Regions from separate parts of the Nocardia sp. NBC_00881 genome, predicted to be linked through region 1. Evidence: riboswitches for the same ligand, from Rfam matches in the RefSeq annotation. Region 1 holds a riboswitch; each other region holds the start of a gene.
What was found. Region 1 has a riboswitch for S-adenosylmethionine ahead of OH799_RS26435 (aminotransferase class V-fold PLP-dependent enzyme). Riboswitches for the same ligand answer to the same signal wherever they lie in the genome.
Positions count from the first base shown of each region.

Region 2: it holds a riboswitch for S-adenosylmethionine, as region 1 does, so the genes downstream of both, OH799_RS34470 (DUF1684 domain-containing protein) here and OH799_RS26435 (aminotransferase class V-fold PLP-dependent enzyme) in region 1, are expected to answer to the same signal.
Region 3: it holds a riboswitch for S-adenosylmethionine, as region 1 does, so the genes downstream of both, OH799_RS22630 (rhodanese-like domain-containing protein) here and OH799_RS26435 (aminotransferase class V-fold PLP-dependent enzyme) in region 1, are expected to answer to the same signal.
Region 4: it holds a riboswitch for S-adenosylmethionine, as region 1 does, so the genes downstream of both, OH799_RS29360 (PLP-dependent transferase) here and OH799_RS26435 (aminotransferase class V-fold PLP-dependent enzyme) in region 1, are expected to answer to the same signal.

Region 1 covers NZ_CP108798.1:6,140,326-6,147,907, reverse strand. The annotation lists gene OH799_RS26460 (inorganic diphosphatase) at 169-660, shown strand; gene OH799_RS26455 (crotonase/enoyl-CoA hydratase family protein) at 720-1,541, opposite strand; gene OH799_RS26450 (2-oxo-4-hydroxy-4-carboxy-5-ureidoimidazoline decarboxylase) at 1,724-2,044, shown strand; gene OH799_RS26445 (YbaK/EbsC family protein) at 2,098-2,574, shown strand; gene OH799_RS26440 (flavin reductase family protein) at 2,650-3,201, shown strand; gene OH799_RS26435 (aminotransferase class V-fold PLP-dependent enzyme) at 3,391-4,710, opposite strand; SAM riboswitch class IV at 4,759-4,872, opposite strand; gene OH799_RS26430 (Pls/PosA family non-ribosomal peptide synthetase) at 5,261-7,582, shown strand, end outside.
Region 2 covers NZ_CP108798.1:8,091,243-8,098,824, reverse strand. The annotation lists gene OH799_RS34480 (LppM family (lipo)protein) at 1-187, shown strand, start outside; gene OH799_RS34475 (glycosyltransferase) at 223-1,401, shown strand; SAM riboswitch class I at 1,865-1,958, shown strand; gene OH799_RS34470 (DUF1684 domain-containing protein) at 2,337-3,143, shown strand; partial or broken gene OH799_RS34465 (LLM class flavin-dependent oxidoreductase) at 3,140-3,336, shown strand; gene OH799_RS34460 (methylenetetrahydrofolate reductase) at 3,397-4,398, opposite strand; gene OH799_RS34455 (polyprenyl synthetase family protein) at 4,585-5,718, shown strand; gene crtI (phytoene desaturase family protein) at 5,842-7,425, shown strand; gene OH799_RS34445 (alpha-(1->6)-mannopyranosyltransferase A) at 7,489-7,582, shown strand, end outside.
Region 3 covers NZ_CP108798.1:5,302,991-5,310,572, forward strand. The annotation lists gene OH799_RS22605 (HAD-IIA family hydrolase) at 32-799, shown strand; gene OH799_RS22610 (MarR family winged helix-turn-helix transcriptional regulator) at 822-1,265, opposite strand; gene OH799_RS22615 (type 1 glutamine amidotransferase family protein) at 1,333-1,974, opposite strand; gene OH799_RS22620 (RpiB/LacA/LacB family sugar-phosphate isomerase) at 2,116-2,568, shown strand; gene OH799_RS22625 (O-succinylhomoserine sulfhydrylase) at 2,608-3,822, opposite strand; gene OH799_RS22630 (rhodanese-like domain-containing protein) at 3,819-4,235, opposite strand; SAM riboswitch class IV at 4,250-4,366, opposite strand; gene OH799_RS22635 (hypothetical protein) at 4,430-4,879, opposite strand; gene OH799_RS22640 (FAD-dependent oxidoreductase) at 5,258-6,721, shown strand; gene OH799_RS22645 (amidohydrolase family protein) at 6,806-7,582, shown strand, end outside.
Region 4 covers NZ_CP108798.1:6,979,323-6,986,904, reverse strand. The annotation lists gene OH799_RS29375 (NADP-dependent isocitrate dehydrogenase) at 1-129, opposite strand, end outside; gene OH799_RS29370 (MFS transporter) at 461-1,978, opposite strand; gene OH799_RS29365 (TetR/AcrR family transcriptional regulator) at 2,107-2,835, shown strand; SAM riboswitch class IV at 2,888-2,998, shown strand; gene OH799_RS29360 (PLP-dependent transferase) at 3,081-3,476, shown strand; gene OH799_RS29355 (homoserine O-acetyltransferase) at 3,473-4,633, shown strand; gene OH799_RS29350 (DUF3017 domain-containing protein) at 4,701-5,015, opposite strand; gene OH799_RS29345 (tRNA (cytidine(34)-2'-O)-methyltransferase) at 5,349-5,813, shown strand; gene OH799_RS29340 (DUF167 domain-containing protein) at 5,854-6,084, opposite strand; gene OH799_RS29335 (DUF4349 domain-containing protein) at 6,041-7,039, opposite strand; gene OH799_RS29330 (error-prone DNA polymerase) at 7,234-7,582, opposite strand, start outside.

The sequences.
Region 1 (7,582 bases):
GCCTGCCGCACCCATATCCCCGCCGCTCACACTATCCTCGTTGCGCAACTGTTCCCCCGAACAACCTGGCGAGTCGGCACACTCCACAGCGGCCGGGTCGCCGGGTCGACAGCCGCCGAAGAGAAGCCGAGTCGTCGGACTCGGCCCAGACGCATTGAAGGAGATGGCGTGGAGTTCGACGTCACGATCGAGATCCCCAAGGGTTCCCGGAACAAGTACGAGGTCGATCACGAGACCGGACGGGTCCGGCTCGACCGGTTCCTGTACACGTCCATGGTCTACCCCGCCGACTACGGCTACATCGAGAACACCCTGGGTGAGGACGGTGACCCGCTGGACGCGCTGGTCCTGCTGCCCGACTCGGTGTTCCCCGGAGTAATCGTCGAGGCCCGTCCGGTCGCGATGTACAAGATGACCGACGAGGCCGGCGGTGACGACAAGGTCCTGTGCGTACCCGCGGGCGACCCCCGCTGGGACCATATCCAGGACCTGAAGGACGTGCCGGAGTTCGAGCTGGCCGCGATCAAGCACTTCTTCGAGCGCTACAAAGACCTTGAGCCGGGCAAGTTTGTCAAGGGCTCGGAGTGGGTCGGCCGTGCCGAGGCCGAGGCCGAGGTCGAGGCGTCGATCGCACGGCTGAAAGACAACGGCGGACACTGACCGTCCGACCGATGAGCGGGGAGCCCGGCACGTCCGGACTCCCCGCTTCGGAGATGGCTTTACTGGCCCTTGAATTCGGGCGCGCGCTTCTCGAACACAGCCTTGACCGCCTCGGCGAGGTCCTCGGAGGGCAGGAATGCGGCGTTCCAGGCCGAGACGTAGCGCAGGCCTGCGGCGACTTCGTCTTTGTGCCGCTGATCCAGCACGTCCTTGGCGCCCTGCACCACCAGTGGCGGGTTCGCGGCGATCTCGCGCGCCGTGGCGTGCGCCGCGTCCAGCACCGCTTCCTGATCCGGGAAAACGTCGTTGACCAAGCCGATCTTCTCCGCGCGCGCGGCATCGATGTCCTTGGCGGTGTAGGCGAGTTCGCGCAGGTGCCCCTCACCGATGATGCCGGGCAGTCGGTGCAGCGACCCGATGTCGGCGACGATCGCGACCTTGGCCTCCCGCAGGCTGAACTTAGCGTCCGCACTTGCGTAGCGGATGTCGGCGGCCGCGATGAGGTCCAGCCCGCCACCGATGCACCAGCCGGACACCGCGGCGATCACCGGCTTGCGGCAGTCCGCCACCGCGGTGACCGACGACTGCATCTTGCGCACCTCGTGCAGGAAGCCGGTGCGCGGCGCGGCCAGGACCCGGTCGGCCATCAGCGGTCCGAACGTGCCACTCATCGCGGAAAGGTCGAGCCCATAGGAGAAGTGCTTACCCGAACCGGTCAGCACAATGGCACGGACCTCGGGGTCGGTGTCCAGCGCCTGGAAGATTTCCGGCAACTCACGCCAGAAATCCGGGCCCATCGTGTTGCCCTTGCCGGGACCGGTGAGCGTCACCTGTGCGACGTGGTCCTTCGTTTCGACCGTGAAAGCCTGCCAATCTGTCATTCGTACAGCGTATCGAGGTGTCCGATGGCCCGTCTCCCGGCTTGCGGAACGTCCGTTGTGCGGACCAGCCTCGGAGCGTGTAAATCCTGTGCAAATTCGCAGCGACGCCCTGGGTCCCGGTTCGCTGGAAGACGGATCATGGTCGAGTCGGCGAAGCGCAGTCATCGGGTTCGGAGGCGCCCATGCTGATGCATCAGGGAATCGGCCTCGACCGGTTCAACGAAATGTCACGCCGGCGCGCGGTTCACGCGCTGTACGAGTGCTGCAGTAATGTCACGTGGGCGGCGAAGCTGACCGAAGCACGCCCCTATGCGGACCGGGACGCGCTGATGACCAAGGCGAATGTCGAACTGCCTGCGCTATCCCAGCAGGATATCGATCGCGCCTTGGAAGCGGTTGTGCATGAACAGGTCTCGGAGCGCAGCCTGTCCGAACTCGCGCGGATCACCCGCGAGCGGATCGCGGAAATGCTCGGTCCGATCGAGGGCTACCCGGAATACTGATCGGCATTCCAACTCACCCGGCGTACTGTCCGCCGTCGCTCTACCCTGGTGGCATGCGCAGGTCGTCATTGCCGCCGGTCGCGTGCCGGGTCGCGGACACCCTCATCGCCCGTGGACATCACGGCCTCATCGTCAGCCAGCCGGCGCCGACGCATACCGCCGCGGATGCCGCACAGGCGCTCGGCGTCGAGGTGGGTGCCATCACAAAATCGCTCGTGTTCCTGCTCGACGACGATCCGGTGCTACTGCTGGTCTCGGGCGCGCACCAGGTCGATTTGGCGAACACCGGCGCGCGACTGGAGGGAACGCTGACTCGCGCGCCCGCCGATCTTGTGCGTGAGGTCACCGGACAGCCGATCGGCGGTGTCGCGCCGGTCGGCCACCCGACCAACCTGCCCACCTGGGTGGACAGCGCACTGTCCCGGCACCGTGAGGTCTGGGCCGCCGGCGGACACCCGAACACCATTTTCCGCACGTCGTTCCCCGAGTTGGTGCGAATCACCGCGGGCCTTCCGATCGACGTTGATTGAATCGCGAGCGATGGCACCACACACCGGACCACCATGCGTCGGCCACCCGCCGAGAATCGGGCGTAGTTTCGTCATGTGACCGAAGCGCCACGGCCTGACACAGAGTTCCAGATCCCCGATGATCTAAGCGGCATCACGGCCGAGCAATACCGCGCCTCCCTGCGACACTATCCAGCGGGCGTCACCGTGGTCACACTGTCCGCGCAGAAGGGGCCGGTCGGCTTCACCGCGACCTCGTTCGCTTCGCTGTCGCTGGAACCCCCGCTGGTCTCCTTCAATATCGCGCACACCTCCTCCAGCTTGTCCGCGCTGCTGGAAGCCGAATCCGTGGTCATCCACTTCCTCGGCGAACACCAGCAGCACCTGGCCCACCGCTTCTCCAGGGCCGCCGAGGAACGCTTCACCGATCGCTCCCTGTGGACCACCCTCGACACCGGCGAACCGGTCCTGCACGGCACCCCGATCTGGCTGCGTACCGCCGTGCGGCAACTCATTCCGATCGGCGATCACACGTTCGTTGTGGGCCTGGTCACCCGGGTTCACGACAACACGGACGAGAAACCCGCCGCCGCCCCGCTCCTCTACTACAACGGGCGCTATTACCGCCCGTCATCGCTGGGCGACTGAACGGGCAGTGCGGCTCGCGACCCGCGGTCGCGGCGGCTCAGCCGCCGTCCAGCGCGGCGAAGTCGACGTCGAGCGGGAACGGGTCGGTCAGACGGAGCACATCTTGATGTGTTTCGGCCAGCCGGTAACTGCGACTGGCCCAATCCAGGCGGTACTCCTGAATAATCTTTACCTTCCGATCCGCGGCCTTCAGCCGAGGAGGCAGGGGGCAGCGCCGGTGGGGGCGGCTGAGGTGAAGGGGCGGGTTTCGGGGGTGGGGTTCCACAGACCGTTGGTGGCGGCGTAATCCCAGGCGGGGCCGGTGCGGACGAGGGTGGCGACCGCCTCGACGAGGCGTTCCACGTCGGCGGAGGTGGTGCCGAGGCCGATGCTGGCCCGGAGTGCGCCATCCAGACCGAGACGGGTGAGCAGCGGGTGAGCGCAGAAACGGCCGTCGCGGACACCGATGCCGTGTTCTGCGGAGAGATAGGCGGCGACGTGGCCGGGGACGAAACCATCCAGCGTGAAGGCGACGATGCCGACGGTGTCGGGGCTGTCGGTCCAGATGCTGAGCAAGCGAACACCGGGAATGGCGGCCAAGCCGTCGCGAAGTCGGTCGGCGAGCCGGTGTTCGTGGGCGGCAAGAGTCTCGGCGTCGATCGCACAGAGCGCGTCACAGGCGGCGGCCAGCGCGGCGGCGCCGAGCACATTCGGCGACCCGGCCTCGTGCCGCTGCGGAGCTGGGGCCCACTCGGCCGCGGTCGTGCTCACCTCACGCACCGCCCCGCCGCCCGCCAAATACGGCTGGGCCGCGTCCAGCCAGTCGCGGTGGCCCACAAGCACGCCCGCGCCGAACGGTGCGTACAGCTTGTGCCCGGAGAAAGCCAGGTAGTCGATGCCCGTCTCGCGCAAACTGATTCGCCGGTGCGGCGCCAGTTGCGCGGCGTCCACCAGAATCCGGGCACCGCACTGGTGTGCGATGGTGGCCAGCCGTTCCAGCGGAAGCACCTCACCGGTCACGTTCGACGCGCCGGTCACCGCGAGCAACGCGGCCGGTCTGCTGCACAGCTCGGCGACCAGCGTGCCGATGGTCTCCTCGACGGTGTCGGCGGCCGCTACGACGCGCCGGCCGTTCCTGGCCCACGGTAGGAAGTTGGCGTGGTGCTCGATATCGAGCACCACCGTCTCGCCGGGCACGCAAGAGGCCAGCAGGTTCAGCGAGTCGGTCGTGTTGCGGGTGAACACCACGACCTGGTCGTCGGCGGCGTCGAGGAACCGGGTGACCGAGCCGCGCGCGGCCTCGTAGCACTCGGTGGAGATCCGGGAGGCGTAACCCGCGCCGCGGTGCACGCTCGCATAGAACGGCAGCAGCTGCTGTACCCGGTCGATGACCTGCGCCAATGCGGGCGCGCTCGCCGCGTAGTCGAAGTTGGCGTAGGTGGTCGTCCCACCCTGCACGAGCGGCACTCGGAGGTCGTCGCCGGAGACCCGGGCGAGAGCGGCGCAGGTGTTGTCGACAGCAGTGGTCATCACGTAAATCCCGTCGGTTCAGGGACCCGCGATCGAAATGATTCGTCGAGTCCGCGCTTGCCGCGCCCGGTCGGGCGTCGGCCCGGTCGTCACCCGGAGCACCCCACCGCGGAGGAGGGTTGCCGACCAACAAGCCGGGGCTTCACGCTGGCACTCATGACCTGACCCGAGACTGGCAGACACGAGCTGGAACTGTCAACCTGGTTCCCCCGGAACGTGCGAAACCGACGCCGCTCGCGGGGCAACCACGACCACAAGTGGACGGGGATCTGGTCGGCGTCGGGGTGAGATCGTTGACCGACCGTCAGCGATTATCTGGCGAACCCCACACACCGTGACCAGACGCTGACTTGCAATAGCGGGCACAGCATCCTTGCAATAGCGGGCAAAGCATCGCCCGCTCCCGCGGACCGGTTCGGTGAACAACGAATCAACTACAACCCGGGTACCGTGGACGATTGGCCAGCGTGGCGTTTGCCCTTTGGTAACCCAACTATGACACAACTATCGGAAGTGCGAGGCCAGTTCGATGGGAGGTGCGCAGAGCACCATGCTCCAGCCCCAGGTTGACGCGACAGCAAGCCCACTGCTGCGAGCCGGCCATGCCCCCCAGGTCCGCACGCTCGTCGACATCCTGACGGCCACCGCACTCACCCACCCGGACGCCCCCGCCATCGATGACGGCCAGGTGGTGCTCTCCTACCTGGAGCTGGTGGTCGAGATCGAGAAGACCATGGCCCGGCTCGCCACGGCGGGCGTGCGACCCGGCGGCCGGGTCGGCGTGCGTCTGCCGTCGGGCACACGCGGGCTCTACATCACCATCCTCGCCGTCTTGTACACCGGCGCCGCCTACGTGCCGGTCGACGCCGACGACCCCGACGAGCGCGCCCAGCTGGTCTTCGGCGAAGCCCAGGTCACCGCAATCGTGACCGCCGAAGGGATCGAGACCACCTCCGCAGGCATCCGAGCGGCCGAGCGGGACACGCGCGACGACAGCTGGTCCACGCTGCCTACCCCCGACGACGATGCCTGGATCATCTTCACCTCCGGCTCCACCGGAACGCCGAAAGGTGTTGCCGTCACCCACCGCAATGCCGCAGCCTTCGTCGACGCCGAAGCCGACCTGTTCCTGCGCGACGCCCCGATCGGTCCCGGTGATCGGGTCCTCGCCGGCCTCTCGGTCGCCTTCGACGCGTCCTGTGAGGAGATGTGGCTGGCCTGGCACAACGGCGCCTGCCTTGTCCCCGCCCCGCGCGATCTGGTGCGCACCGGCGCCGATCTCGGTCCCTGGCTGGTGCGGCGCGAGATCAGCATCGTCTCGACTGTGCCGACCCTGGCGGCGACCTGGCCGGTCGAGGCGTTGGAGGCGGTACGCCTGCTGATCTTCGGTGGCGAGGCCGTGCCGCCGGAACTTGCCGAACGCCTTGCCGGAAATGGTGATTCGAATCGCGAAGTGTGGAATACCTACGGCCCCACCGAGGCGACAGTCGTCGCCTGTGCCGCGCTGCTGAACGGCCAATGGCCGATCCGGATCGGGCTTCCGCTCAACGGCTGGGACCTCGTCGTGGTGGACCAGGCGGGAAACCCCGTGGCTGAGGGCGAATCCGGCGAACTGGTCATCGGCGGGGTCGGCCTCGCGCGCTATCTCGATCCGGCCAAAGACGCCGAGAAGTACGCCCCTCTGCCCTCGGTCGGTTGGGACCGCGCCTACCGCAGCGGCGACCTGGTCCGCAACGACAGCACCGGGTTGGTCTTCCTCGGCCGCGCAGACGATCAGATCAAGCTCGGCGGCCGCCGCATCGAGCTCGGCGAGATCGACAACGCGCTCCAGCGTCTTCCCGGTGTCACAGGTGCCGCCGCCGCGATCCGAACCACCGAGGCAGGCAACAAGATCCTGGTCGGCTATCTGACCGGTCCGACGCAGGACTTCGACACCAAAGCCGCGAGGGCCGTTCTCACCGAACAACTTCCATCCCCGCTGGTCCCCAGACTCGCGGTGGTCGACGAGCTGCCCACCCGCACGTCCGGCAAGGTCGACCGTGACGCGCTGCCCTGGCCGTTGCCCAACTCCGCAGACGACGATGACGACAACGACCTGACCGGCACCGCGCAATGGGTTGCCGAACTGTGGAGTGCGACCCTCGGCGCGCAGATCGGCGACCTCGATGCCGACTTCTTCGACCTGGGTGGCGGCTCACTCGCGGCGGCGCAGCTGGTCACCGCCCTGCGCGAGCGGTATCCGCGGATCGCCGTCGCCGACCTCTACGACCATCCCCGCCTCGGCGCGCTAGTGGAACTGCTCGAACAGACCGCTCCCGCGGTCGCCGTCGCGGACCGGGTGGTGCGCCCGACACCGCTGCCTGCCCAAGCGGCGCAGGTACTCGCCACCATCCCGCTGACCACCCTGACCGGCCTGCAGTGGCTCACCTGGCTCGCGATAGTCGGCAATATCGCGGGCTGGTCGGGCTCGCTGCCGTGGTTGCCGCATCTGTCTTGGTGGTGGACGCTGGCCGCGTTTCTGCTGTTCATCTCCCCGCCCGGCCGCATGATGATCTGTGTGGCCGGCGCCAGACTGCTGCTGCGCGGCGTCCGGCCAGGCCGCTATCCGCGGGGCGGCTCGGTGCACCTGCGCCTGTGGGCGGCGGTCCGGCTGTCGGAGGCCAGCGGCGCCGAGAACCTCTCCGGCGCCCCGTGGATGGTGCCGTTCGCCCGTGCGCTCGGCGCGAGGATCGGCAAGGGCGTCGACCTGCACACGCTTCCTCCGGTCACCGGCATGCTCGAACTCGGCGACGGGTGCAGCGTGGAACCGGAGGTCGACCTGTCCGGGTATTGGATCGACGGCGACGCGGTACATCTCGGCCCGATCACCATC
Region 2 (7,582 bases), 2.0 Mb from region 1:
CAGCTACGCCGATCCGAACACCCGCTCGTTCGCGGGCTGGGCAGGCATTGTCGGCGGCATCACCCTGGCCGTGGCCGCCATCATCGCCGCTATGGCATACATGGATCGCAACCCCGCCGCGCCCGGCGCACCGGAAGTCGGTTTCTCCCTGAGCCGCTGGTGGCGCTCGGTGACACAGAATCGCTGAGCGGTTGGTCGGTGCGCCGGGATAGCGTGGCGCACATGGTGAGTGCCGATCGTCCGTATACGTCGCCCACGGCGTCGATCCCAGTGACGTGCGCCGCCGCGCTCGCGGCGCTGGGCGCGGGAATCGCCCTGTACAACCGAATCACCGTACGCCGGTTGGTCGATACGCCTACGACAGTGATCGAGCCGGTCACGGTGTGCGTCCCGGCACGCGACGAGGCCGATCGCCTACCCGGATTGATCGCTGATCTGCGCGTCCAGGTGCGCATCCCGCGCATGTCCGTGCGTATCCTCGACGACGCGTCGAGCGACGACACCTCCGCTGCCGCGAGCGCGGCGATCGGCGGCGACCCGCGATTCACCCTGCTGCGCACCGAGTCGGAACCCTCACCCGCCTGGACCGGCAAGGCCGCCGCATGCGCCCGGCTGGCCGAGGAGGTGCACACGCCGGTGCTGGTCTTCCTGGACGCCGATGTGCGCCTCGCGCCCGCCGCCATCGCGGCGGCGGTCGGCGAATTGCGCAGGCGGCATGTCGGCTTGGTGTCGCCTTGGCCGCTGCAGCTGGCCGGGTCGGTGGCCGAAGCTGTGGTGCAACCGCTGCTGTGCTGGTCCTGGGCCACGACGCTGCCCATCGCCGCCGCCAATCGCAGCCCGCGTCCGTCCACGGCGGTGGCCTGCGGCCAGTTCCTGGTGTTCGACAACGCCGCTTACCGCGCCATCGGGGGGCACGCGGCGGTGGCCGCGGCTGTGACCGAAGACCTCGATCTCGCCCGGATTCTGCGCCGGGCCGAGCATTCCACCGCAGTGGTGGCCGCGGGGCCGATGGCGCGAACCAGGATGTACCGAGGCGCGGCCGAACTCGACGCGGGCTACACCCGCTGGCTGTGGTCGGCCTATGGCGGCACCGTTCCCGGCGGGGCGGCGGTGGCACTACTCGCCGCCGTGACCTATTGGGTGCCACCGGCGGCCGCGATGCTCGGCAAAGGCGCGGTCCGCCGCATGGGCTTGCTCGGCTATCTCGCCGCCGTCACGAGCAGGCTGCTTGCCCGTTCCACGGAGACCGGCGGCCCGCTCTCGGGCACGGACGTCGTTGCCGCCCTAGCGCATCCGCTCTCGATCGGGGCGTATCTTCTGCTGTGGGCGCGCTCGCGCCGCGCCCGCCGCCAGGGCATTTTGCGCTGGAAAGGCCGCCCACTCGGATCGGCGACCGGGTAGCGGGCCCCGCCGAAAGCACACCCCGCGGCGGAGGACGCGTTCCGCGCGGCCGGACGGTCACGGGACTGCGGTGACGCCGACCGTCGGCGGGAAGAAGCGGTACCTGGCAAAGGGGCTCCCGCCACCGTCGGGCGACGTAGAAGGAGTGCTGTCGAGGCAGAACGCCGCCGCGGTCGAGTAACCGGTACAGGCCGATGTCGCACGCGCGCGGCCGTGGTCTCCCACCACCGGCAAAGGCCGTATGCTGCATCGGACTCATGACATTCGGCGACCCGTTCCCCGGGCTTACGCGACGGAGATGTTCACCCCTGGCATCAGCGCACATCTGGCTACTACAAAGATCCGATGAATCCGCGAGCAGCAAGGTCTACGTTCACGGTGATTACTTCTCTTGTTCCAGAGCCAACTTACTGGGCATGATAATTCGACTCGACCCTGGGATCGGCTGACCGAGGGTCGGCATCAACCATCCAGAGCGACCGAGAGACCTGGCTCATCGACGTCGCAGCAACCCCCCGGTCACCGGGTGCGGGTGCTTCCGCCGGGATCGATGGAGGAATTGAAGTGATCATCCCTGCCCACGGCCAGCACTGGGGCCGTCGCCACATCGACCAGTGCACAGTCACCTCCGCGAGCTGTCGTAGCTGATCCTCCCGCAGTCAGCCCGTGCACCCGTCGCTGGCCGGGTGATGCGACCGCCGCTCCCGGCGCTGTCTTTTCGTTCCCCCAGAAGGACTCCGTCATGAGTGCGTTCGCCACACCGGATGCCGCCCCCGGCGAAGCCGGGCTAGGCGGTCCGGACCCAGCACGCGCTCGAGAACGCCCTCCGAAGCGCCAGCGCGACGACTCACACGCCGAGGGAGTCACCTCGTGCGACCACCCAGCCTGCGCCATACCCACCATCGCACCACCGCCCACGAAGGAGCCCGAGCGTCATGACCACCAGCATCACCAGCGTTTTCGAGATCGAGTGGGCGCGCTGGCACCACGCACGCGAGGACCAGCTGCGCGATCCGGTCGGCATTCTCAGTCTGACCGGACTGCACTGGCTCACCGACCGGCCCGAGCGGCTGCCGGACGTGCCGGGCACCTGGTGGGTCACCGACGACAAAGTCTTCATCACCGCACAGCCCGCCGACCGACTGGAGTACGACGGCCGCGGCATCGCGGGTGTGCAGATCGTCCGGCCCGCCGAGGGTGCGCCGGGAGTTTCTGTGCTGCATGAGGACCGGGTGCTCGAGGTGATCCGCCGGACCGGCCGCTACGCCGTCCGTGTACACGATCCGGCAGCGCCGGATCTGCTCGGCTTCGACGGCATCCCGACCTACGCGCCCAATCCACGTTGGGTGGTGTCCGGCCGGTTCACGCCGTTCGACGAACAGCAGACAGTGACCACCGGCGCGGTGGTCGACGGGCTGGAGCACTACCACATCGCCTCGGGCACCATCGAATTCACCGTCGGCGAGGTCACCGAGCGGGCTGTCGCGTTCGGCACCCCGGACAACCTGCGGCTGCTGTTCACCGACGCCACCAGTGGTGTCACCACCTACCCCGTGGCACGCTCACTGGCCGTGGGCGCACCAGAGGTGGACGGCACGGTGTCGCTCGACTTCAACAGGGCGGCGAACCTGCCGTGCGCTTTCACCGATTTCGCGACCTGCCCGGTAGCGCCAGCGCAGAACCGGCTGCGGGTGGCCATCGAGGCGGGTGAACAGGACCCGACGCAGGGGCGGGCCGCATGACCGTTCCGCTATCAGTCCTCGACCCGTCCCCGATCAGCGCGTGATCGACACCGCAGCAGGCGCTGCGCAACGCGATCGAGCTGGCGCGGCACGCCGAACGATGGGGCTACCACCGATACTGGCTCGACGAGCATCACTTCGTCTCGGTGGCGGATCGTCGTCGATCACGCTCATCGGTCTGGGCGCGGCGGCCGCACCGGCTTTCGTCGCGCTGGGCCCGGATTCGGGCGGCCACGCCGCCGGAAGCGAGGACTCAGGCGCTGATCGGTGCGGCGGTGACGCCGTAGCCGAGATTGGTGAGCACCTCGCTGGTCGCCTTGGCGAAGTTGAGGGTGATGAAGTGCAGACAGGGCGCGCCTTCGTCGATCAGCCGCTGCCCCATCTCGGTGGCGATCTCGATGCCGGCGGAGCGCACCGCGGCGGCGTTCTCCTCGGAGCCGTCGCCCGCTGCCTTGCGCAACCGCTCCAGGACGGCGGCGGGCAGCGGCCTGCCGCATAGTTCTTCGGCACGCTGCACGGTGCGCAGCGAGGTGATCGGCATCAGCTCGGGGATGATCGGCTTGGCGCCCTCGACCGGGTCGAACGCCGCGACCCGGTCGCGCAAGCGCAGGTAGTGCTCGACGTCGAAGAACATCTGCGTGATCGAATACTCCGCGCCCGCACGCAGTTTCGCGGCCAGGAACGTGGTGTCGGTTGCCAGGTCGGGCGAGCGGTGGTGGCCCTGCGGGAACGACGCGACGCCGACGTGGAAGTCACCTAGGTCGCGCACGATGCGCACCAGCTCTTCTGCGTAGGAAACGCCGTCGGGATGCTTGTGCCACTCGCCGAGCGGATCGCCTGGCGGGTCGCCGCGCAACACCAGGATGTTGCGAATCCCGGAGTCGGCGTACGCGCCGACCAGCGAACGCAGCTCGGCGACGCTGTGCTCCACCGCGGTCAGGTGCGCGACCGGCAGCAGGGTGGTCTCCTGCGCGAGCTCTCCTGTGATGCGCACGGTGCGGTCACGGGTGGAACCGCCCGCACCGTAGGTCATCGACACGAACGCGGGGTGCATGCACTCGAACTGGCGCACGGCACGCCACAACCGCGCCTCGGCGGCGGCGTCCCGGGGCGGATTGAACTCCACAGAGAACGGCACCGCGCTCCCCGCGTGGTCCCGCAGACTCTGCACAACCGACGGTGTTCCAGAGACGTTCGGGTGCGTCCGGGACGGCCGGCCAGGGGTCGAGCTTCCCCGCACGTTGTCGAAAGTCACCGGTCCAGTGTAGAGGTGACCGGCGGCAGCGCCGTCAGGTCATTCGGGCGCCCCGCGTATTCTTCGGACCAGGCAGCACGTTCGCCACGTCGAGCGAAACGCGCGACCATCCCCCGCTCGGCCTCGAATCACTCGCGCCGCCGACACCCGTGAACCGCGCTCCCGCGCGGCCACCACCGCACGACCTTGGAGGCCCCCCTGTCTGCCGGAATCGGTACCCAGACGCCGCATGCCGGTGTGCCGCAGCCGGGCACGCCTGCCTTCGTCTCCGCCGTGGAAAGCGCCCTGACCGCGTTCTTCCTGACTCGCCGCGAGATAATCGAGCGACTAGGACCGGTCTTCGTCGATGCCGTCGATGCGCTTCAGCTGTTCGTGCTGCGCGGCGGAAAGCGCACGAGGCCGGCGTTCGCGTGGACCGGGTGGCTCGGCGCGGGCGGCGCTTCAAATGGCCCCGAGGCGACGGCGGTGCTCACCGTGTGCTCGGCGCTGGAACTGGTGCAGGCCTGCGCGTTGGTGCACGACGACATCATCGACTCCTCCCACACTCGCCGGCGCTTCCCGACCGTGCACGTCGACTTCGAGCAGCGCCACCACAAGCACGGGTGGACGGGCGACTCGGCGCACTTCGGCGCCGGCGTGGCCATCCTGATCGGTGACCTGGCGCTGGCCTGGGCCGACGACATGGTGCAGGCCTCCGGCCTCGACCCGGCGGCCATCGCCAGGTTCGCGCCGGTCTGGGCATGCATGCGCACCGAGGTGCTCGGCGGTCAGCTGCTGGACATCCACGGTGAGGCGGGCGCCGACGAATCGGTGGCGGCCGCCTTGCGGATCAATCGGTACAAGACCGCCGCCTACACCGTCGAACGCCCGCTGCACCTCGGCGCCGCCATCGCCGACGCCGATCAGGGCCTGGTCGAGGCGTATCGTACGTTCGGCACCGATATCGGCATCGCCTTCCAGTTGCGCGATGACCTGCTCGGCGTGTTCGGCGACCCGGCGGTGACCGGCAAGCCCTCCGGCGACGACCTGCGGGAAGGCAAGCGGACCGTGCTGCTGGCCGAAGCGCTGCGCCGCGCCGACGCCACCGACCCGGCCGCGGGCGAGCTGCTGCGCACCAGCATCGGCACCGACCTGAGCGCGGACGACGTGCAGCGCCTACGCGCGGTGCTCACCGAACTCGGCGCGGTCGACAAAGTGGAGCGCCGGATCGCCGAACTCACCGAAAGCGGCCTGGCCGCCATAGAGACCAGCACCGCGACTCCCGCCGCGAAAGAACGGTTGCGCGCGATGGCGCTGGCAGCAACCAAGCGCGCCGCATGAGCGAGCGCAGCGAGCGAACAATGAACACAGCCGAGTTCTCGGTCATGGCGCAGCCGAGCGCCAGCGAGGTGGAGACATGAGCGGCGGCGGCCCGCGCGCCGCGGCGATGACAAGGAGAGCCGGGTGAAGACCGTTGCGGGGCCGACCGATCGTGTGGTCGTCGTCGGCGCCGGGTTGGCGGGGCTGTCCGCCGCGCTGTACCTGACCGGCTCCGGGCGCACGGTCACGCTACTCGAGCGGGCCGACCATCCTGGGGGCCGGGTCGGGCGCTACCGGAGCGCGGACTACGACATCGACTCCGGCGCCACCGTGTTGACGCTGCCCGAGCTGATCACCGACGCGCTCGCCGCGGTCGACCGGAGCCCGGAGACCTGTGTCCCCGCGCTGCGCATCCATCGGCTGACGCCCAGTTATCACGCCAGGTTCGCCGACGGCGCCGACATCCGGGTGTTCGCCGACGCGGACGCGATGGCCGCGGAGGTCGAACGCACCTGCGGCCCTGCCGAGGCGAGCGGTTACCGGCGCCTGCGCGACTGGCTGGCCCGCATCTACGCGGCCGAGTTCACCGAGTTCATGGACACCAACTTCGACTCGCCGCTGGACTTGGTTCGCAAATCCGAAAAGCGCCGCGCCCTGGTCGAATTGGTGCGGCTCGGCGGATTCGGCAGGCTCGGCTCCCGGGTGCACCGGTTCCTGAGCGACCCGCGGCTGGCGCGCCTGTTCACCTTCCAGGCGCTGTACGCGGGCATGCCGCCCGCCGACGCGCTCGCCGTGTACGGCGCGATACCGCACATGGACACCTCGCTGGGCGTCTACTTCCCCGAGGGCGGCATGCGGGCGATCGCCGCGGCGATGGCCCAGGCGTTCACCGACGCGGGCGGAACTCTGGAGCTCGGCGCCGAAGTGGTCGGGATCGACTACGCGGGCCGTAGAGCCCGGCGCGCCCGCACCGCCGACGGACGGTCCTTCGACTGCGACGCGCTCGTGCTCACCGCCGACCTCGGGTCGATCGAACGATTCGGTGTGCGGCGCAGACGCTTGCTGCGCGCCGCACCCTCCGCCGTCGTCGCGCACGGAACCGTGCCCACCGCGGTCGCCGAGACCTGGCCGGTGCGAGCACATCACACCATCGAGTTCGGCCAAGCCTGGGACGCCACGTTCGCCGAGATCACCGGGCGCCGCGGCCGCGGCGCGCTGATGAGCGATCCCTCACTGCTGCTCACTCGGCCCGCGTTGACCGATCCGAGCCTGTTCATCGACCGGGGCGATGGACGGTACGAGCCGTTTTCCCTGCTCGCGCCGTGCCCCAATCTGGCTGCGGCGCCGCTGGACTGGGTGCGGATCGGGCCCGCCTACCTGCGCGAGTTACTCGCCGTGCTCGAGGCACGCGGATACCACGGCATCACCGGGCACTTCGCCGTCGACCATCTCGACACGCCGCGGACTTGGCTCGATCAGGGGATGCTGGCCGGCACTCCGTTCTCCGCGGCACACCTTTTCCGGCAAACCGGGCCATTTCGGCCGAGTAATTTTCCCCGCTCCAGCGACAACGTGGTTATCGCCGGTTGCGGCACCACCCCCGGCGTCGGTGTGCCGACCGCGCTGTTGTCCGGAAAACTGGCGGCAAACCGCATTTCCGGCGATATCTCACGCGCTCGAAGCGAAACCCCACGCACCAGCGGGATAGGGTTCGGGGCGACGCCGTAAACTAAGCGCCGACCTATTCGCTCGCGGTTGCGACCGCCGACCACTCGGGGGGACCGACACCAGATGGCATCCCCCGAAACGCGCACCGCAGAGGCCGCCTCCACCGACACCACCGGCCCCGCATCCAGCACTTCGGCACGCCGCGAATCGGCCACCC
Region 3 (7,582 bases), 840 kb from region 1:
TGACGAACCGATCCTGTCCTACCTCACCGATATGGACGGGGTGCTGGTGCACGAGGACCATCTGGTGCCCGGCGCCGACGAGTTCCTCGCCGAGCTGCGTGCCAACGAGACGCCGTTCTTGGTGTTGACCAATAATTCGATCCGCACGCCGAGGGACATGCAGGCACGACTGCGCCACTCCGGTCTCGACATCCCGGAGGAGGCGATCTGGACCTCCGCACTGGCCACCGCCACCTTTCTGAACGAGCAGCGGCCCAACGGAACCGCCTACGTGGTGGGTGAATCCGGGCTGACCACCGCGCTGCACGAAATCGGCTACGTGCTCACCGACAGCGCACCGGACTATGTGGTCCTCGGCGAAACCCGGACCTACTCCTTCGAGGCGATCACCACGGCGATCCGGCTGGTCGAGCGCGGGGCCCGCTTCATCGCTACCAACCCGGACCCCACCGGCCCTTCCCGTGAGGGCTCGCTGCCCGCGACCGGTTCGGTGGCCGCGCTGATCACCCGCGCCACCGGTCGCGACCCGTACTACGTCGGCAAGCCGAACCCTCTGATGATGCGTTCGGCGCTTCGCCGCATCGGCGCCCACTCCCAGTCCACCGTGATGATCGGCGACCGGATGGACACCGACGTCATCTCCGGCCTGGAAGCGGGCATGCGCACCATCTTGGTCACCACAGGCATCTCCACCCGCGAGTCCTTCGAGGCGTACCCCTACCGGCCGACCATGGTGGTGGATTCCGTCGCCGACCTCGTCGGGCGAACCAAGTCCCCGTTCACCACTCGATTCGGATAGGCATGAGGGCGCGAAGCATGCCCTAGTCCTCCGTGATCGCGTCCAGCGCGGCGGAGAGCTTCGTGAGCACTTCGACGGTCAGCGCGAGCTGTCGCGGACCGATTTGGGACGCAAGGCGTTTCGCCATCACCGCGTGTTGCGGGTTGACGCGGCGGACGGCGGACAGACCCTCCTCGGTAGCGGCGACGAGTTTCGCGCGGCGGTGCGCGGGGTTGGGACGGTATTCGGCAAGCCCCTTGTCCACCAACAGGTCCGCGATGCGCTGCACGCTCTGGCGCGTGATGCCCATCTCGCGTGCGATACCCGCGACCGACAGCGGTGTGTGCAGTACCGCACCCAACACCTGCCACCAGGCCGCGGTCAGACCCGCGGGTCGGGCCAGTTCCTCGGCGACCGCGAGGAACTGGCCGTTCAAACGGAACGACGTGATCGCTGCTGTGCTGAACAGCTCCTGCTCACCGGCCATGATTCACCTCCCGACGCGTACCGCACGGCGATTCGGCGGATCGACCGGGTCGCCGTGCGATTCTTCCTCATCCGACCTGCGCCGCCCGCCGCGCCTCGTACTCCGCGAGCACTGCGTAGCCTGCCGGATCTGCATGCGCGAACAGTCGGTACCAGCCGTCGAGAACGTGCGGCTCATATATGCCGAGCCTGCCGAGCACCTCGCGCGCGAATTCGAACGGCGCGCTCGCGCTCGCCGTGATCACATCACCATCGGTGACGGCGGGCTCGCTCACATAGTGATCGCCGCCCGAATAGCCGCTGTAGAGCAGGTATTCCGCGACGTTGCTCGTGTGTCTGCGGGTATCGAGCAGACCTTCCTTGGCCAGCCCGAAGGTGGCGCCACAGATGGCGGCGACCGGAACACCCGCCGCTACGAGTTCACGCGCCTTGCGCGCGAACGGCACCAGCTCCGCACCCTCCCAGGTCTCGGCGCCGGGCAGGATCAGCATCGCGCTGTCGGCGGGCGCCAGGTCGGCGAGCACGACGTCCGGCACGATGCGCATCCCGCCCATTGTCGTGATCGGCTCCGCGGCCAGGCCGACCGTCTTGACCTGCCACGTCCCCGGCTCCCGGTGCCAACTCGACTTGTTGATGTGCGCTGTGGCCGCACCCACCTCCCAGTCGGCCAGGGTGTCGTAAACGGCCAGGTGAACTGTCTTCGTCTGCATGACAGTATGTTGTCATATTTGACAGCATACTGTCAATATTGCTGCTGCCGTCGGGTTCCGCTGTGGCTGAGCCCGCAAAACCCAGAAGCATCGGCCGGACACCCACCACGCAGTGACGAGAAGGCGCACTACGCTGGGAACATGCGAATTTCGGTGGCGGCGGACGAGCGGATAGGCGTGGCGGAGGAGTTGGTCGGCGAGTTGGGCAGGCGCGGGCACGAAGCCGTGCTGCACGGCGCACTGTCCGACGCCGAACGCGACGACTGGGCCTGGGCGACCGAGGCCGCCGCACGCGATGTCGCGGCCGGCCGCACCGACCAGGCCATCGTCTGCTGCTGGACCGGCACCGGCGCCTCGATTGCGGCCAACAAGGTCGCGGGCATCCGCGCGGCACTCTGCACCGATGCCGCGACCGCGGCAGGCGCCCGCACCTGGAACGACGCGAACGTCCTCGCTCTGAGCCTCCGTTCGACCTCGAGCGCCGAACTCCGCGAAATCCTCGACGCGTGGTTCACCACCGAACCGAGCGGCACCCCCGAAGACCAGGCGAACATCGCCCATCTCACCAAGATCGAGCACACCACCACCACCTGACCCTGCAGGGGCCCGTTGGGCACATGCGGTGCGTGCGGGTCAGGCCAGTGCTCGGTCGAGATCGCCGAGCAGGTCTTCGACGTCTTCGAGACCTACCGAAATGCGCAGGACGCCGTCGGAGAGGCCGATGGTGGCTCGACCCTCGGGGCCCATCGCGCGGTGGGTTGTGGTGGCGGGATGGGTGATCAGGGATTTGGCGTCGCCGAGGTTGTTGGAGATGTCCACGATCCGAAGCCGGTTCAGCACCTCGAAAGCGCGCTTCTTCGCCTCGTTTTCGGGCGCCTTCAGCTCGAAGGTGACCACGGTGCCGCCCGCACTCATCTGACTGGTGGCCAGAACATGCTGCGGATGTGATTCCAGGAATGGGTACTTCACCCAGCTGACGGCCTTGTTGTCCGCCAGGAATCGCGCGATCCGCAGCGCCGACTCCGCCGAATGGCGCACTCGCAGCGGCATCGTTTCCAGCCCTTTGAGCAGCGTCCACGCATTGAACGGGCTCAGCGCCGGCCCAGTATGACGCATCAGCGTTTTCACCGGACCGTCGATGTAGTCCTTGGCACCGAGGATGGCACCGCCGAGCACCCGGCCCTGGCCGTCGATGTGCTTGGTACCGGAGTAGACCACCACGTCGGCACCGAGTTCGAAACCGCGTTGCAGCAGTGGTGTGGCGAAGACGTTGTCCAGCACCACTTTCGCGCCCGCCGCATGTGCCAGCTCGGTCACCCTGCGTACATCGACCAACGTCTGCATCGGGTTGGCGGGCGTCTCGAAGAACACCGCCTGGGTGGGCACCGACAGCGCCTGCTCCCACTGGTCCAGATCCTCGCCGTCGACGAAGACGGTCTCCACGCCCCAGCGCGGCAGGATCTCGTCGCACACCACGAAGCAAGAGCCGAACAGGCTGCGCGCGGCGACGAGTCGATCACCGGCGCCGAGCAGCGCACCGAGGGCGGTGAATACCGCCGACATTCCGCTCGCGGTCGCGAAACACGCTTCGGCGCCGTCGATCAGCCGCATCCTCTCCTCGAACATGGCGACCGTCGGGTTGCCGTAACGGGAGTAGACGAAGTGCTCGACGTCGCCGGTGAAGGCGGCCTCGGCGGCCTCCGCGCTTTCGTAAACGAAGCCGGAGGTCAGGTAGAGCGCCTCGGCGGTTTCCTCGAAACCCGAGCGCCGCAGCCCACCCCGAACACCGAGCGTCGCGGGACCGACGCCCTCGGGCAGCGGGCGGTCGAACGCACCGCCGGTGATCACGACTGCCGCCAGGGAAGTCCTAGGGCACGCCAGCCGGAGCCGCCGCGATGCCCGAACTCGTCGAGCGGACCTTCGAAGCCTTCGAGCACGTTATAGGAGGTGTGATAGCCCGCGGTGGTCGCGGCGACAGCCGCGCCGATCGAACGCTGGCCGGAACGACACAAGAACACGACCGGAGCGTCCGGGGTGTGGTCCACCAGGGCCTGCTTCAGCTGCTCGACGAACGCTTCGTTGCGCGCGCCGGTGGAGTCGACCCACTCGATAAGCACCGTCGGCCGATCGATCGAACTCGTATCGGGGATGCCGACAAATTTCCATTCGGCTTCCGTCCGCACGTCGACCAAGACGGCTTCGGGATGATCCCGCAAAACTTCCCACGCCTGCTGGGGAGTGATATCACCGGCATAACTCATGTGCACCTCCTGCGTATCCGCACTTGCCGCGCTCGGGTTGAAGCGACGGCCGGGTCGTCACCCGGAGCACCCCACCGCGGAGGAGGGTTGCCGACCAGTAATGCCGGGGCTTGACACTGGTTCTCATGACCTTCGACTGAGATTGCACCGACGCGGGTCGCCATGTCAAACGATTGTTCGCACTGCGGTAACGGTCAGTTGCAGACCAGCCACTTGTCGCCGGATCTGGTCAGATTCCAGGTCGCCGTCGCCTCGTTGCCGTCGACCTTTGTGGTCACGGTCGCCTTGCCCTTGTCGCCGTCCCTCATCGGATTGTCGAGTTCAGTGATCTCGACGGACTTTCCGGGCCCCGCCTGTCCGGCCAGCGGCGAACGCGCGGAATCGAAGCCCTGGCAGGCGGTGCCGGGCGGCGGCACCGTGTCGGTGTTGTTGGAGCCCTCGACGAAGTTACGGACCGCCGCGACGATCCGGTCGGAATCTGTGACATTCTTCTCAGTCGGCGACAGCATCCCGCCGAGCACGATCGCGACCAGCACGACTACCGCGACCGCCGCGGCCGCGGCGAAAGGAACCGCGGAGCGGTTGTCGGTCTGATCGACCTGGATGATTTCGTCCTCGCCCGCGGTCGGCTGCTGCTCGGTCATGACACGATGATCCCTGGTCGGTGCCGGTATCGAGCGCTCGGGCCCCCTTCGGGACACGCCTATTGCTCGACGGAGACCGGACGGTCGCTATAGCGCGCGCAGGAACGGGTAGCCGGTGATTGTGACGTTCGATGGCATCCACCCGGTTCACGCACCGGCGCGGGGAGGCATCGGCCACCCCGATAGAATCGCGGGACTGCGGCCAGCTGTCATCGCCAATCGGCAGCTCGTCGTCGCAGTGAACCGGGCACCGTGCAGACCCGAGCCAGCATCGCCGGTGTCGGCACCGACAGGGTGCAACCAAGCCAGTGCGTCAACTTAGCCTAAGCTAAGGACCGACGTCGTTAATTGTTTCGACCATAAGGGTGCGCGTAAGAGATGACCGAACAGAGTGCAGGATCAACAAGCGGTGTACGCGGGCCCTCCGTGGTGACGCAAGCTGCCTCCTCCGGGCCTGACGCGCACACCGCCGAGACTCGCCCGCTCCGCATCGCGATCGTGGGCGCCGGACCGGCCGGGATCTACGCCGCCGACGCGTTGATGAAATCCGACGCAGAGGTGAGCATCGACCTGTTCGAGCGCATGCCCGCGCCGTTCGGGCTGATCCGCTACGGCGTCGCACCGGACCATCCGCGGATCAAGGGCATCATCACCGCCCTGCACAAGGTGCTCGACAAGCCGCAGGTGCGGCTGCTCGGCAACATCGACTACGGCACGGACATCACCCTTGATGACCTGCGCATCTTCTACGACGCGGTGATCTTCTCCACCGGAGCCAACGCCGACCGCGCCCTGGACGTCCCCGGCATCGGCCTGGATGGTTCGTTCGGCGCGGCGGACTTCGTGTCCTGGTACGACGGACATCCCGACGTGCCGCGCACCTGGCCACTGGACGCGGAGAAAGTCGCGGTCCTCGGCGTCGGCAACGTCGCACTCGACGTGGCGCGGGTGCTGGCCAAGACCGGCGACGAGCTGCTGCCCACCGAGATCCCGCCGAACGTCTACAAGGGGTTGAAGAACAACAAGGCCGTCGAGGTCCACGTCTTCGGCCGCCGCGGACCCGCTCAGGCCAAGTTCACCCCCCTCGAGCTGCGCGAGCTCGACCACTCCCCGACCATCGAGGTCATCGTCGACCCCGAAGACATCGACTACGACGAAGGCTCCGAAGCCGCGCGCCGCCACTCGAAGCAGGTCGACATGGTCGCCAACACCCTCGAGCAGTGGGCCATCCGCGACGTCGGCGACCGACCGCACAAGCTGTTCCTGCACTTCTTCGAGTCCCCGTCCGAGGTGCTCGGCGAAAACGGCAAAGTTGTGGGCCTGCGCACCGAGCGCACCCAGCTCGACGGCACCGGCAACGTCAAAGGCACCGGCGTGTTCAAGGACTGGGACGTGCAGGCGGTGTACCGCGCCGTCGGCTATCTGTCGCAGAACCTGACCAACCTGCCCTTCGACGACCAGGCCGGCACCGTCCCGAACGAGGCCGGTCGCGTGATCGCCGACGAGAACGCCGACGGCGCCGACCGCTACCTGCCTGCCACCTACGTCACCGGCTGGATCAAGCGCGGTCCCGTCGGCCTGATCGGCCACACCAAGGGCGACGCCAACGAGACTGTGGCCTGCCTGCTCGACGACAGCGTGCGCTTCACCCCGGCCGCCGAACCGGAGCTCGACGCCGTCACCGAGTTCCTCGAGGGCAAGGGCATCCCGTTCACCACCTGGCAGGGCTGGTACCGCCTGGACGCCCACGAGCGCGCGCTCGGCGAGCCGGAGGGCCGGGAGCGGGTCAAAGTCGTCGAGCGCGAGGACATGCTCCGTGCCAGCGAGCCGCACAAGGTCTGACCACCCCGGCGGGATCAGCTCCGCTGCCGCGGCAACCACCGCAGTGCGGCAGCGGAAAGTCCGACACTGAGGCATTCTGTACAAGTGTTCGATGCCCACCTGCACATCTTCGACCCGCGGTTCACGCTGGCCGAGAACGAGGGCTACCTGCCCGACCCGTTCACCATCGCCGACTACCGAAAGCGCATGGCGCGCTTCGATGTCGGCGGCGGCGCCGTGGTCAGCGGCTCGTTCCAGGGCACGGATCAGAGCTATCTGAAGGCCGCCCTGGCCGAACTGGGCGAGGGCTGGGTCGGCGTCACCCGCCTAGACCTGGACGCCACCGACGAGGAGATCATCGAGCTGGACCGCATCGGTGTGCGCGCGCTGCGGTTCAACCTCAAGCGCGCCGCCGCCGACATCACCGGAATGACGCTCCAGGCGTTGCGGGCATACGAGCTGGTCGGCTGGCACGTCGAGGTCTACATCGACGGGACCATGCTCGCCTCGCTGCAACCGGTCATTTCCAAGCTGCCCGCGCTGTCGGTCGACCATCTCGGCATGTCGGAAGAGGGTCTGCCGTTCCTGCTGGATCTCGTCGACCGAGGGGCGCGGGTCAAGGCCACCGGTTTCGGCCGGGTCGCGATGAACGTCGCCGACACGCTGCGCCGCATCCACGCGGTGAATCCCGAAGCACTGATGTTCGGCAGCGATCTCCCCGGCACCCGTGCGGGCCGCCCATTCGAGGACTCGGACGTCGACCTCCTCTGCGATGTGGTGGGCACCGACATGTACCCGGTACTGGAGGACAACGCGCGCGCCTTCTACCGGCTCCCGGCCCGCGAGCGCGTCATCCCCCCCGACCCGGCCCCAACACTGCCG
Region 4 (7,582 bases), 840 kb from region 1:
GTCGTAATACTCCAGGTTCACATCGAGATACGGGTGGATCAGCTTGTCCTTGATGAACTGCCAGATGATCCGGGTCATCTCGTCGCCGTCGAGTTCGACGACGGTGCCTTCAACCTTGATCTTGGACATGGATCTTCGTGTCCTCCTAGGATGGTGCCCTTATTGCACGGCCAGGCGAACACGCTTGTGAGCGGACCCCAGCTGTTCCAACAGACAACGTATATGTCCCGCGTTGTCCGCGAGACTTCTGGTGCAAACAAGACAAGCGTACTGCTTCCGAAGATCTCACCGCGCGGGTAGCCCCCGGGGTGAGCCGGGCCACGAGTTACCGGTTGGTAGGGCGGCATCTTCGCGGCGCGCAACGACCGTTGCCGTCGGCAACCCCTCGATACCGCGACGCACAGGAAAACGACGAGGTCCGCGCATCGCCGGTGCGATACGCGGACCTCGTGCGACCGAATCAGACGGCGACCGGAACCCGGGCGTCCGAGGCGCCTGCAGCGCCTTGTTCGGAGCCTTCGATCAGGCTCTCGGGCCGATCCCGGATCATGAGGGCGATGACCGGGATAGCCGCGAGGAAGAACCCGGCGCCGACATAGAAGGCCACGTCGTAGCTGTGGATCGCGGCACGCGCGGCCAAGTTGTCGATGGCTGGATTGTTCGCCGCGAAGGTCTTGGCGACCTGCACCGAGATGGTGGTCAGCAACGCTGTGCCGACCGCGCCGCCGACCTGCTGCGCCGCGTTCAGCAGCGCGGAGGCCACACCCGAGTCCTCTTCCTCCACTTGATGCAGGGCAACGGTCTGCATGCCGACGAACAGCGGACCCATGCCCAGCGCGATCAACACCTGCGCGGGCAGCACACCCGCGAGGTAACTGTCGCCGAAGCCCAGTTGCGCGAGCAGCACCAGGCCGATGACCCCGAGCACGGCGCCGCCCACCATCAGCGGACGCGGCCCGAGCTTGGGCAGCAACGCACTGGTGACGCCCGCGGAGATCGCGATGCCCGCCGGGAAGGGCAGGAACGCGAAGCCTGCCTTCAGCGCGGAGTAGCCGAGCGTGATCTGGAAGTAGTAGCTCAGGAACAGGAACATCGCGAACATGGCGATCGGGATGAGCAGCGCGGCAAGGAACGCGCCACCCCGGTTGATCTCCCCAGGAATGTGCAGCGGCAACAGCGGGTTCGACGAGCGCCGTTCGATCGCGACGAAGGCGATGAGCAAGCCCAGCCCCACGATGAGCAGCGCGAGGGTGCTGCCCGCCAGCCAGCCGTCGTCGGCGGCGCGGCTGAAGCCGTACACAATGGCGATCAGGCCCGTCGTCACGGTGAGGGCGCCCGGCACGTCGTAACCTCCGCTGCGCGGCGTCGGCACGTCCTTCACCACCCAGGCCAGCGCGCCGAGCAACGCGAGCAACGCGACCGGCGTGTTGACCAGCAGGCACCAGCGCCAGGAGGCGTACTCGGTGAGTGCGCCGCCCGCGATCAATCCGAGCGCCGCGCCGCCGGCGGAGACGCCGGCGAACAGGCCGAAGGCCTTGGCGCGCTCACCGGGTTCGGTGAAGGTCACCGACAGCAGCGAGAGCGCGGCCGGCGCGAGCAGTGCGGCGAACGCACCCTGGAGCGCACGCCCGGCAAACATCTCGGCGCCATTCTGCGCGAGACCGGCCAGAGCGGAGGCCCCTGCGAAGCCGACCAGCCCGATGAGGAAGATCCGGCGCCGCCCCAGGTAATCGGCCAGCCGACCGCCCAGCAGCAGCAGGCCGCCGAAGATCAGCGTGTAGGCCGTGAGCATCCATTGCCGGTTGCCGTCACTGATATCGAGATCGCGCTGGGCGAACGGCAGCGAGATGGTCACGATCGTGGCGTCCAGAACCACCATGAGCTGGGCTAATGCGATCACCCCCAGCGCAAGCCAGCGCGCCGAACTGCCCTGTCTTTCCGGAACGTCTACCGCTTTCGCAGTCTCGGTCACCGTCATCTCCTCGTTGGTCGAAGTAGTGGAGCCATCCTGTCATTTAGCGACATTTGTCGTCAAGAGAAAAATGTCGCAATCCGACATTTGGCCGTTCTAGACATGAAACTGTCAGATCGCGATACGATGTGCACATGCTCGAGTCATCAGCGCCGATCGGCGCGAGCGCAGCGGCGGACACCTCCGCGAGCCCACCAGCGAACCCGGGGCAGCCCGGCCTGCGCGAACGCAAGAAGCAGCAGACCAGGCTGCGCATCATCGAGGCCGGCCTCGACCTGTGTGACACCCAGGGCTTCGACGCGACAACGGTCGAGCAGATCGCCAACGCCGCCGATGTCTCGCCGCGAACGATCAACCGCTACTTCGACAGCAAAGAGGACATCGTCCTCGGCCCGGTGAAGGACTTCGGGCTCGCCGTCGCCGAGACTCTGCGCGACCTTCCGGTCGCAGGCAACGAACTCGAGTCGCTGCGCGAGGCGTTCTTGCACGTGGTGGGCCAGGCTGCCGACGAAGGCAACACGGGACCGATCTCGTTCCGGCAGTTCCAGCAGATGCAGCGGATTCTGCGCAGCAACCCGTCGGTCAGCGCGCGCAGCCTCGAACAGGCCGACGACAAGACCGCCGCGATCGCGGCCGTGGTGGCCGAGCGGCTCGGCACCGAACCCGACTCACCCGCGGTGCGCCTGATCGTCGGAACCTGGCAGCTGATCGGCCACGTCGGCATGGAGTGCTCAGGCGAGGCGTTCGTTCAGGACGACCTTGCGACCGCGGCCGCGGCCGCGGCAGGACGCGCCGCGTTCATCGCCACCTTCGACGAGTTCGTACGCACCTGCTGCGTCGCGCGAACCAGCGATGGCCAGTGAGTTCGCCGGAAGATTTCTAAGGCTGACCGCCTGCCAGCTATGATGCCGAAAAGGTCATGAGTGCCAGCGCCAAGCCCCGGCTCGCTGGCCGGCAACCCTCCAGCTGCGGCGGGGTGCTCCGGGTGATGACCTGGCTCCCGAAAGTCGGGAGCAAGCGCGCACAGGAGGTCGCCGAAATGTGTTGTTGTTCACACATACCGGGATAACCCTTCAGTACCGGCGAACACCTGCTTTGGAGCAAAACCATGAGTGATTTCACCGCGCCCGCGACCGGAAACTACCTGGCGCAGGTGCCGTTCGGCACTGAGCAGATCCAGCTCGGACAGGTTCGTTCCGGCATGACGAGCGCTCGCCCGCACACGCAGCGACTGGTCCCGAATGGCACGGTCGCCGCGTTCGCGCCGCGCGGCGGCGTCGGCGCGGGCAAGAAGTTCGTCGACGGATCGGCCCCGCAGAGCCTTGTGGCTAACATCGGGGATGTGCGTTCTCTCGTGATGGACCCCGCGTCGAGGACGCATTCTCACCTGGCACCCGACGAGAGATCGGCCTCCGGAGCTATCCACCGCCTGGTCCGCCCGACAGTTGGTATCCGAGATTCCGACACCGACCCTCGCGCCGGTTTCGCGGCGGCTGCGGCGTGACCGTGCGTATCGAACCGAATATCGCCTGTTCGTCCGGCGTGGTACAGCCGCCTCCAGACGGGCGGCTCGGCATCATCGCCATCGGGGATGCGCTCCTGGAGAGCGGCGCGGTCGTGCCGGACGTCCACTTGGCGGTGCAGCGCTGGGGTGAGCTCTCCCCCGCGCTGGACAATGTCGTGCTTGTCGAACACGCGCTGACCGGCGACTCGCACGTCGTCGGCAGGGCCGATGACATCCACCCGCTGCCGGGCTGGTGGGACGGGATGGTCGGTCCCGGCGCGCCGCTGGACACCGACGAATGGTGCGTGATCGCGACGAACGTGCTCGGCGGCTGCATGGGCAGCACTGGCCCGTCCACCCGCGATCCGGACGGAAAGCCTTGGGGCGCACGGTTTCCGGAGATCTCCATCCGAGACCAGGTAACCGCGGAGGCGGCATTGATGGACCTGCTCGGCATCCGGCGGCTCGCCGCCGTCGTCGGCGGGTCGATGGGCGGCATGCGGGTGCTGGAGTGGATGGTCGGCGCGCCGGAACGGGTCGCCTCCGCGCTGGTGCTCGCGGTCGGCGCGCGCGCCACCGCCGACCAGATCGGCACTCAGACCACGCAGATCGCGGCGATCAAAGCCGACCCCGACTGGCAGGGTGGCGACTATCACGACACCGGCCGCGCCCCGATGGCCGGCATGGGCATCGCCCGGCGCATCGCGCACCTGACCTACCGCACCGAGTCCGAGCTCGACCACCGGTTCCAGAACAAGCCCCAGGGCGACGAGGATCCGTTGCGCGGCGGCCGCTATGCGGTGCAGAGCTACCTGGACCACCAGGCCGAGAAGCTGTGCAAGCGCTTCGATCCCGCCACGTACGTGCTGCTGACCGAGGCGATGAACCGCCACGACGTCGGGCGCGAGCGCGGCGGTGTCGCGGCGGCGCTCGCGTCCACGCCGGTGCCCTGCGTGGTCGGTGGCGTCGATTCCGATCGGCTCTACCCGCTCTGGACCCAGCAGGAGCTGGCTGATCTGCTACCCGGCTGCGACGGGCTGGAGGTCGTGCACTCGCGCGACGGGCACGACGGTTTCCTCACCGAGGCGGCCGCGGTCTCGAAGCTGCTGACCGAGACCATGCGGTTGGCGCGGATCGGCCTGCGGTCCGGACGCTGAGCCGCGAACCTCCGGGCGGGGCTTGTACGCCTGAATGTCAGCCGCCACCGACACGAAACATCGTGCGCTAGCCGACACCCATCGTGTTGATCGTGACCGCGAGGAACACGATGCTCGAGCCGAGCAGGGTGAGCGCACCCACGTCGAACGGCTTGCTGCGCACCGCGAGCAGACCGACCCGCGCCGTCGGCAGGCACAGGCGGAACGCCGCGGCCAGCAGCGTCGCACCGCCGAAGAACAACGCCCCACGTCGCCACCGGTCGGAGGCGACGAACACCACGGCCACCACAATCACCACTGTGACGACGACCATCGGCAGATGGCAGCGCAGGAACTGCGCACCCAGGCTGCGGCTGCCGGACCGGTGTTCGGCGGTGGGCATGTCAGCGTCGGTCACGCCTCCGATTCTTGCAGACGCACCCACCCCGCTCCGCTGACAGGCATCAGGAACAACGCCACATCCTTCGCCATCCCGAACGGACAGATACACATGCGTTGTGCATGCGCCTAGGAATGCCCCACCGGGAATCACGACTATGCGTCGACGACGAACGTCATCACCGCCGACGTGACCGGCCAGCCCAGCACGGGCAGCTGCGGCTGAGCCGCACACACTATTCCGAGCGGTGCTCGGCAGCTACCACGGCCCGGCGGCAGCTCGAGCCTGCCGCCGGGGCCTCGACTCAGCTGCACCGGCACCTGATTAACTGGCCCTGTGTTCCATCTGATGTTCCATGAGCCGTGCATCCCGCCGAATACCGGGAACGCGATTCGATTGGTCGCGGGGACCGGGTGCCATCTTCATCTGATCGAGCCGCTGGGGTTCGATCTGTCCGAGCCGAAGTTGCGGCGGGCCGGGTTGGATTACCACGATCTGGCGTCGGTGACGGTGCACTCCGATTTGGCGGCGGCGTGGGAAGCGCTGCGCCCGAAGCGGGTTTATGCGTTCACCACGCAGGCCACCACCAGGTTCACCGACGTGACGTACCGCGAGAACGACGTGCTGCTGTTCGGGACCGAACCCACCGGCCTGCCCGAGGCGGTGCTCACCGATCCGCGCGTCACCGATCTGCTGCGCATCCCGATGCTGCCGGGACGCCGCTCGATGAACCTCTCGAACGCGGCGGCGGTGACGGTGTACGAGGCGTGGCGCCAGCTGGGGTTCCCCGGCGGAGTCTAGACGACGGATGGAAAGCATTGTCCGTCAACGACACCGCGGATCAGACGTTGATCTCGAACCGTTTGAAACGCGACGCGGCGCCCGCCGCCAGCCGGACCGCGGACTTGGGCACCCCGTAGTGCTCGGCGATCAGCTCGATCGCGGCCTTGTTGGCCTTGCCTTCGACAGCGGGAGCCCGCACGTACAGTTGCAGGCTCCCGTCGTCGAAGGTTTCCACCAGCGGACCCTTACGACTGTTCGGCTTGATCGTCGCCCTTACTACCGTCGTCACCCTTGTCTCCTGCGCTGGTATCCGCGCCTCGCGAGGGTTCGGCGCTGGTCGAAGGCTCCACGGGAGCCGGTGCCGATTCTCCCCCTCCACGCACGGCTTTCCTACGCCGCGGCACCAGCCGGGCGATGCCCCACACCAGGGCGGCGATCACCAACAGGAAGCCGAGCCACGGTATGGCCTTGCCGGTGAACACGACCGCGTCCTCGAGCCAGTTCACCAGCGAGTTCCAGCCGGAGACGATGCCGTCCCAGAAGTTGTCGGCGTCGTCGTCGGATTTCTTGTCTCCGGTGGTGATATCGATGGTCAGCGTGGACAGGGCGACCTGATCGTCGAGATGCCGCTTCTGCGCCGTGAGGCTGTCGAGCTCACCCTGTCGGCTGGTCATCGCCTGCTCCGCATTGAGCAGGTCGGCGGTGTTGGTGGCGCCCGCGATAAGCGCGCGCAGCCGGTCGACCGAAGCCTGTAGCGCCTTGATCCTGGCGTCCAGGTCCTCCCACTGCATGGTGACGTCGTCCCGATTGGTGCTGACCCGGGTAACGCGCCCGACGCCGCCGAGGGCATCGATGAACGTGTCGGTCTTGTCGGCGGGTACCCGGACGGTGAGCGTGGCGCTCGGCTCGTCGTCGGTGCCGGGCTGCTCGGTGCGGCTGTCGATCCGGCCGCCTACCTCGCGCACCCGATCGGCGATCGTGCCCGCCGCGGCGACGGGCGCGTCAGCAGTGATCTCGACACTGCCGGTGACGACCTCCTTGCGCACGGAAACCGTTTCTCCGCGGGAGTTGTCGTCCCGCTTCGGCGGCGCTTTTTCCCGTAGCCCGGGAGGAACCATCGCGGGAGCCGGCCCGGTGGCCAGCGTCGACGATCGGCCAGGCACAGACTTCTCGTCGTCATCACCGCACCCGGCGAGCACAGTCAAACCCAGCACAGCGACGCAGAGCACAGCAAGCTTCCTCATTTATCGCACAGTAGCCGCTTACCCGGCGCGAACAGCACGAATAAGCCTTCTCCAGAACACTTCCAGCACTTCTCTATTGACGTCCTCCCATGCCGACACCTATCCGACGTCGGATGGATGGCGCTGGTGACGTTGGCCTCGGACTGGCGCTTGCCCTACAGAAGATCCGGGGATCTGCGCGCCCATCTCTCGGATCAGCGGAAGTCGCGCGATCTCGACTCCATCCGCAGATCCAAACGCTGCAGGTGTTCGGCGACAACGCTGACCGCACCCTCGGCATTTTGCACCCGGCCGCGGATGAGCAGGGCGGGAGCGCCCTGGGCGAGACGGCGGTAGCGGCTCCACAGACCCACCGAGCAGACGATGTTCACCATCCCGGTTTCGTCCTCCAGGTTGAGGAAGGTAACCCCCTCGGCGGTGGCGGGGCGCTGCCGGTGCGTCACCGCGCCGCCCACCAGGACGCGCGAGCCGTCGGGGACGTCGAGCAGGCCGGAAGCCGGTGTGACGCCGAGGGCGTCGAGCCGAGGGCGCAGGAACTGGGTC